3 regions of the Nonomuraea sp. NPDC048882 genome follow, and region 1 is predicted to be linked to each of the others. Evidence: predicted binding sites of a transcription regulator. Region 1 holds the regulator's gene; each other region holds the start of a gene.
The links. Region 1 encodes HrcA, which represses chaperone genes, less so after heat shock. Its sites were predicted from a motif close to TTGGCACTCTCNNNNNGAGAGTGCCAA; they were not measured.

Region 2: a site for HrcA is predicted at 1,358-1,384, ahead of AB0C27_RS33050 (DNA starvation/stationary phase protection protein). Genes of this name have one in related genera too.
Region 3: a site for HrcA is predicted at 1,270-1,296, ahead of groL (chaperonin GroEL). Genes of this name have one in related genera too.

What each region holds. Positions count from the first base shown of each region.
Region 1 covers NZ_JBEZGB010000001.1:815,228-817,487, reverse strand. Annotated here, with positions in the region: gene AB0C27_RS03520 (hypothetical protein) at 1-128, opposite strand, end outside; gene AB0C27_RS03515 (hypothetical protein) at 222-380, shown strand; gene hrcA (heat-inducible transcriptional repressor HrcA) at 676-1,689, shown strand; gene dnaJ (molecular chaperone DnaJ) at 1,701-2,260, shown strand, end outside.
Region 2 covers NZ_JBEZGB010000010.1:220,840-223,099, forward strand. Annotated here, with positions in the region: gene AB0C27_RS33040 (VIT domain-containing protein) at 1-350, opposite strand, end outside; gene AB0C27_RS33045 (helix-turn-helix domain-containing protein) at 347-1,348, opposite strand; gene AB0C27_RS33050 (DNA starvation/stationary phase protection protein) at 1,465-1,932, shown strand; gene AB0C27_RS33055 (alkaline phosphatase PhoX) at 2,173-2,260, shown strand, end outside.
Region 3 covers NZ_JBEZGB010000011.1:380,584-382,843, forward strand. Annotated here, with positions in the region: gene groL (chaperonin GroEL) at 1-1,161, opposite strand, end outside; gene AB0C27_RS35660 (cold-shock protein) at 1,491-1,691, opposite strand; gene AB0C27_RS35665 (MoaD/ThiS family protein) at 1,939-2,214, opposite strand; gene thrC (threonine synthase) at 2,239-2,260, opposite strand, start outside.

The DNA of each region.
Region 1 (2,260 bases):
TAGACGGCCGGTTTGTCGGCCGGATCGACCGACACCGTGATGCTCTCGCCGGGCGCGAACGTCTTCGTCGGCGCCATGTCCGCCACGCTGCTCACCAGGCCGCCGCCGAACAGGGCCACACCCGCCACCACGCACACCAGGAACACGCCCCAGGCGGCGGCGAGCCACCACAGGCTGGGCTTTATGGCTTTGGAGTCGATTCGTGGTGGAAATTGGGCCTGTTGGCCGTATTGTCCGTACTGAGGTGGCGGGCCGAACTGGGTGGGCTCACCGTACTGCGGCTGCTGCCCGTAGGGCGGAGGCTGTCCGTACGGGGGCTGCTGTCCCTGCGGCGGCGGCCCGTAAGGCGGTTGCCCGTACGGTGGCTGTCCGTACGGTGACTGTCCGTAAGGTTGATCGGGGCCAGGGCCGGGCTGCGGCCCGGAAGGCGGCCCGTACTGAGGAGGTTGCGGCTGACCGTGGTGAGGCCCCTGCTCAGACGGGGGGCCGTACGGCGGGGGCTGAGAATCGTCGGTCATGTTCGCCAGTCTGAGGCCTGTCGCTCACACCACGCCAGCAGCAGGATGGGACCCGCTGTTATCGCACCTTGTGGGCGAGAGCCGTACACTTGGCACTCGGGAACACAGAGTGCTAGACACCGCGTTCCTGACAGAGACAGAGGCAGGAGGTGAGCACGTGCTCGACGAACGTAAGCTGGCTGTGCTCAGAGCCATTGTCGAAGACTACGTGTCCACCAACGAACCGGTGGGCTCCAAAGCGCTCGCCGAGCGCCACAACCTGAAGGTCTCCCCCGCGACGGTCAGAAACGACATGGCCGCGCTGGAGGAGGAGGGCTACATCACCCAGCCGCACACCAGCGCGGGCCGCGTGCCGACGGACAAGGGCTACCGCCTGTTCGTCGACCGGCTCTCGCAGGTGAAGCCGCTGTCCGGGGCCGAGCGCAGAGCCATCGAGACGTTTCTGGCCGGCGCGGTCGACCTCGACGACGTGGTCACCCGCACGGTCCGGCTGCTCGCGCAGCTGACCCGGCAGGTCGCGGTCGTGCAATATCCGACGCTGACCCGTTCGACGGTCAGACACGTCGAGCTGGTCCCGCTGAGCGACCGGCGGGTCATGCTCGTGCTGATCACCAACACCGGCCGCGTCGAGCAGCGCGTGGTCGAGCTGCCCGAGGTGGTGGAGGACGCCCGCATCGCGCACCTGCGCGCGGTGCTCAACTCCTGCCTCGACGGCTGCGGCCTGAGCAGCGTGCCCGACCTGGTCGCCGACCTGCCCGAGCGGCTGCCCCTCGAAGACCGGCCCGTGGTGGCCACGGTCCTGTCGGTCCTGCTCGAGACGCTGGTCGAGCGGCACGACGAGAAGATCGTGTTCGCCGGCGCGGCCAACCTCGCCGGCGCCGACTTCACCACCGGCCTGCGTGACGTGCTGGAGGCGCTGGAGGAGCAGGTGGTCCTCATGCGGCTGCTCGGCGAGACAACCTCAGACACCCCGTCCGCGCTCACCGTGCGCATCGGCGCGGAAAACCCCTACCTGCGGGGGACATCCATCGTCGCGACCGGATACGGTTCTGGCGACAACCAACTGGCCCGGCTCGGCGTACTCGGGCCGACCAGGATGGACTATCCCGTGACGATGGGCGCCGTACGCGCGGTGGCACGCTACGTCAGCCAGATCCTGGCTGCATCATAAGAGGTCGATAAGTGGCAAACAGCGACTACTACGCCACCCTCGGGGTGCGCCGTGACGCGAGTCAGGACGAGATCAAGAAGGCCTACCGCCGTCTCGCCCGTGAGCTGCACCCCGACGTGAACCCCGATCCTGAGACCCAGGAGCGGTTCAAGGAGATCACGCAGGCCTACGAGGTGCTCTCCGACCCCAACAAGCGCCAGATGTACGACCTGGGTGGCGACCCCTTCGGCGGTGCGGGAGCGGGCGCGGGCGCCGCGGGCGGGTTCGGCGCGGGCTTCCCGTTCAGCGACATCATGGACGCCTTCTTCGGCACGGCCGCCGGCGCCCGCGGGCCGCGCTCACGCGCCCGCAGAGGCCGCAACGCCACCATCAGGGTGGAGCTCGACCTGCGCGAGACGGCGTTCGGCACCACCCGCGAGCTGGCCGTCGACACGGCCGTGCTGTGCGAGGTGTGCCACGGCGCCGGCGCGGCGGCGGGCACCCACCCCGACACCTGCGACATGTGCAACGGGCGCGGTGAGATCTCCCAGGTCACCCGCTCCTTCCTGGGCCAGGTCATGACCTCGCGGCC
Region 2 (2,260 bases), on a different contig from region 1:
TCCTCCTCGGCGATGGCCGCCCGCCTGCCCTCGCGCAGCGCCTGGTCGTAGTCGGCCCTGGCCTGGCCGCGCTCCTTGAGCACGCCCTCGACCACCCGGTCGTCGGCCTCCATCCGGAACGCGGTGACGGCCGCGCGGTCGGGCAGCGGGAAGACGTACGTGGCCTCCAAGGTGACGTCGAACGGGTTCCTGAACCCCTGCGTGACCTCGACCCCGGCGATGAGTCCCGAGATGTCCGCGGCCACGTCCACGCTCTCCAGCGGCAGGTTGCCACGCTCGGTCAGCAGCGCGCCGAACCCGGCGTCCGGCACCGGCAGGCACCGCGCGGGCTCCAGCGAAGTGATCTTCATATCAGCTCCCTCTCTTCGAGCACCGCGAGCAGCGGTCCCGCCGCCGCCAGCACCGCCTGAACGTCCTCCTCCGACGGGACCCGCCCCGCGTCCAGCACGAGCCGCACCCCGTCACCCAGCCTGACCCCCGTAACCACCCCACCACCGGCTCTGCCCCGCCGCCGCGCCGCTGCCGCCTTCCCGTCCGACGCGCCCGCAGCCTTTGCCGCACCGGCAGCCTTTGGCGCGTCCGGCCCGCTAGCCGTGTCCGGCCGCTCGGCCCAGAACCGCCCGCGCGTCGCCCGCCTACCGCCTTCGCCGTCGGCCGGGCCTCCTTCCACGGGCCCGTCCTCAAGGGATGCGCCACCCAGGGATGCGCCACCCAGGGATGTGCTGTCCGAGGATGCGCCGTCCTGGAGGACGCCGTCCGGGGAGGCGCTGCCCAAGGGCGTGCCACCCGGGGAGGCGCTGTCCGAGGATGCGCCGTCCTGCGGGGCGCTGTCCAGGGGTGCGTAGCCCGGGGGTGCGTTGCCCGGGGCGGTGCCATCAGAGGACGTGCCGTCCAAGGATGCGCTGTCCGAGGGCGCGCTGCCGGGGGTGGCGTTGTCTGGGGAGGCGTTGTCTCGGAGGGTGCTGTCGAGGCGGTGGGCGGCGGCGTGGTGGGTGTTGCTGTCGGGGAGGGCGCCGGGCATGGGGGCCGGAGCGGGGCCGAGGTGGGCCGCTGACTCCAGCATGTGGTCCGTTGCCCCCGCCAGGGCCACCTGGATCTCGGCGATCGACCGGCCGGCGGCCTGTAGCCGTTTCACCGCCACCAACTGGAGCAGGTGCCGTCGCCCGTAGCGGGCGATCCGGCCGCGTCGGGTCAGGGGCGGGTCGACCAGGCCGATGGTCGTGTACCACCTGATCAGCCGCTCCCCGGGCACGTCGCGGACCCGGCCGTTGGCAGGAGGCGGCGCGCTGTCGCGCAGGGCGCGCGCCGCGTGCTCGGCCAGCTCGCCGATCGTCCAGGTGTCGCTCATACGACCACACTGACACTGTCACTATTACACTGTCAACTAGCAGAATGTGGGAAGAACCACCCCCTGAAGGAGGTTGATCCAGGTGTAAAGCTCACCCCTCGGGGAGGAGAAACAGCATGGCTACGATCACCGGCCCACTTTCGGGCGATGCAAAGAACACCGTCGCGGAAGCCCTTCAAGGCGCCCTGGTGGATCTGATCGATCTGTCCCTGGTCGCCAAGCAGGCGCACTGGAACCTCGTCGGTTCCCACTTCCGCGCACTCCACCTTCAGCTCGACGAGGTCACCCAGCTGGCCAGAACCCACATGGACACCATCGCCGAACGCGCTGTCGCCCTCGGGATCAGCCCGGACGGCCGCTCCGCCACGGTCTCCCGTTCCACGAAGCTGCCTCAGCCGGAGAGCGGCTGGATCGAGGACGGCAAGGTGGCGGCGACGATGACGGACATCCTGGACGGCATCAGCAAGCGCATGTACGAGCGCATCCGGGCCACCGAGGAGGCCGATCCGGTCAGCCAGGATCTGCTGATCGCGGTGACGCAGGAACTGGACAAGCAGCACTGGATGTTCCAGGCCCAGCGCTGATACGGGGTTGCAGGCCCAGCTCTGATGCGGGGCGGAGAGCCCGGGCTCGCGAGCCCGGGCTTTCGCAGGTCCGGCAGCCGCAGGCCTGTGCTGGGTTTCGGGTGTCCGGCCGTCGGAGGTCGGTGCTGGGTTTCGCATGCCGGGGCGGGCTTCGGGGTTTGCGCAGAGTTTGAACTCGCGAGTCCCTGCCATTCATGTCGGTGCGGTCGACTAGCGTGGCACCTAGAGGGAGGCCCAACGATGTCCCGCAAGACTCTCCTCCGCACGGGCCCGCTCTTGGCGGGCGGCATCAGCCCGTACGGACCGCTCGGCCTGACCGGACCCGGCG
Region 3 (2,260 bases), on a different contig from region 1:
CTCGACCTCGGTCGCGGCGCCGGCCTTGATCACGGCCACGCCGCCGGCCAGCTTGGCCAGGCGCTCCTGCAGCTTCTCGCGGTCGTAGTCGGAGTCGGTGCGCTCGATCTCGGCACGGATCTCGTTGACCCGGCCCGCGATCTGCTCGGCGTCACCGGCACCGTCGACGATCGTGGTCTCGTCCTTGGTGACGACCACCTTGCGGGCGCGGCCCAGCAGGTCGAGAGTGGCGGTCTCGAGCTTGAGGCCGACCTCCTCGGCGACGACCTGACCGCCGGTCAGGATCGCGATGTCGTTGAGCATGGCCTTACGGCGGTCACCGAAGCCCGGGGCCTTGACCGCGACCGAGCGGAACAGGCCTCGGATCTTGTTGACGACCAGGGTGGCCAGGGCCTCGCCCTCGACGTCCTCGGCGATGATCAGCAGCGGCTTGCCGGACTGCACGACCTTGTCGAGCAGCGGCAGCAGATCCTTGTTGGCCGAGACCTTGCTGTTGACGATCAGGATGTACGGGTCTTCGAGCACGGCCTCCATGCGGTCGGAGTCGGTCACGAAGTACATCGACGTCATGCCCTTGTCGAAGCGCATGCCCTCGGTGAGCTCGAGCTCAAGGCCGAAGGTGTTGCTCTCCTCGACGGTGATGACGCCTTCCTTGCCGACCTTGTCCATCGCCTCGGCGATGAGCGAGCCGATCTCGGGGTCGGCGGCGGAGATGGAGGCGGTGGAGGCGATCTGCTCCTTGGTCTCCACGTCCTTGGCCAGCTTGGAGAGCTCCTCGCTGACGCGCTCGACGGCCGCCTCGATGCCCTTCTTCAGGGCCATCGGGTTGGCGCCGGCGGCGACATTGCGCAGACCCTCGCGCACCAGCGCCTGGGCGAGCACGGTGGCGGTGGTGGTGCCGTCACCCGCGACGTCGTCGGTCTTCTTGGCGACTTCCTTGACCAGCTCGGCGCCGATCTTCTCCCAAGGGTCCTCGAGCTCGATCTCCTTGGCGATGGACACACCATCGTTGGTGATCGTGGGAGCGCCCCACTTCTTCTCCAGCACGACGTTGCGGCCCTTGGGACCCAAAGTCACCTTGACGGCGTCGGCGAGCTGGTTCATACCGCGCTCGAGACCGCGCCGGGCGTCCTCGTCAAACGCGATCATCTTGGCTGCCATAAGGCTAGACCTCCCAGATACAGGGTGGCTTGTCGTGGACCGAGCCGACGCCCGCGACGGCATGGGCCCGCATCTCCGTTCGGCAGACCCCATCGTCTCGATCCGATGTTGGCACTCTGCTGCACAGAGTGCCAACGAACTGTTTAGCACTCTACCCTGCCGAGTGCAAGCGAACGCACCCGCGCCGGATGTTCCTCCCCAGGTCAGAAGTCAGTACGGCGAGCCGCCCGAAGCAGCTCGCCGCACGCGAGTCGACGATTGAGAGGTGACGGTTCGCACGGACTGCGCTGCCGTGCGAGCCCGCCCGGTGCATACCAGTTGACGTGACCTCAGACCGTGCGGACGGACTCCGCCTGCGGCCCCTTCTGGCCCTGCGTGATCTCGAACTCGACGCGCTGACCCTGTTCGAGAGAGCGGTACCCGTCCATCATGATCGCTGAGTAATGGACGAATACATCCTTACCACCGTCTACCGCGATGAAGCCGTAGCCCTTGTCCGCGTTGAACCACTTGACGGTGCCCTGCGCCACTTCCGACTCCTCTTACTGGTCTCTCAGATCTCGCCCATTCCTCCGCGAGGCCTGTAATCGCCTGACATAACTGAAAATCATGCAGACGATCGCCCTCGACCATACCTGTGGCACGGGGTTTGGCAACAGAGTCAATCTGCAAACCAGGTATTTCTTCGCAGCGAAGCTCGTACAACGGTGAATTAGCCCTGGAAAAGCAGAAGGCGCCCACAAGGGGCGCCTTCCACGATCGGGGATGCCGCGGCACTCAGCCGCCGGCGACCGCGGGGATGATGGAGATCTGCGTGCCCTCTGGGGCGGGAGTGTCGAGACCCTGGGCGAAACGGACGTCCTCTTCCCCAACATAAACGTTGACGAAACGTCGAATCTTGCCCGATTCATCCAGAATTCTCGCGCCGATGCCCGGGTAGTCGGAGTCCAGCTTGGCGAGCACGTCACGAAGAGTCGCGCCTTCGCCACTCACTTCGGCGTTGCCCCCGGTGTACGTGCGCAGAATGGTGGGAATCCGCACAGAAACGCTCATGGTAAATGTCGCCTTTCCTGGTTGTCAGACAGTCGCGCGGAACGCG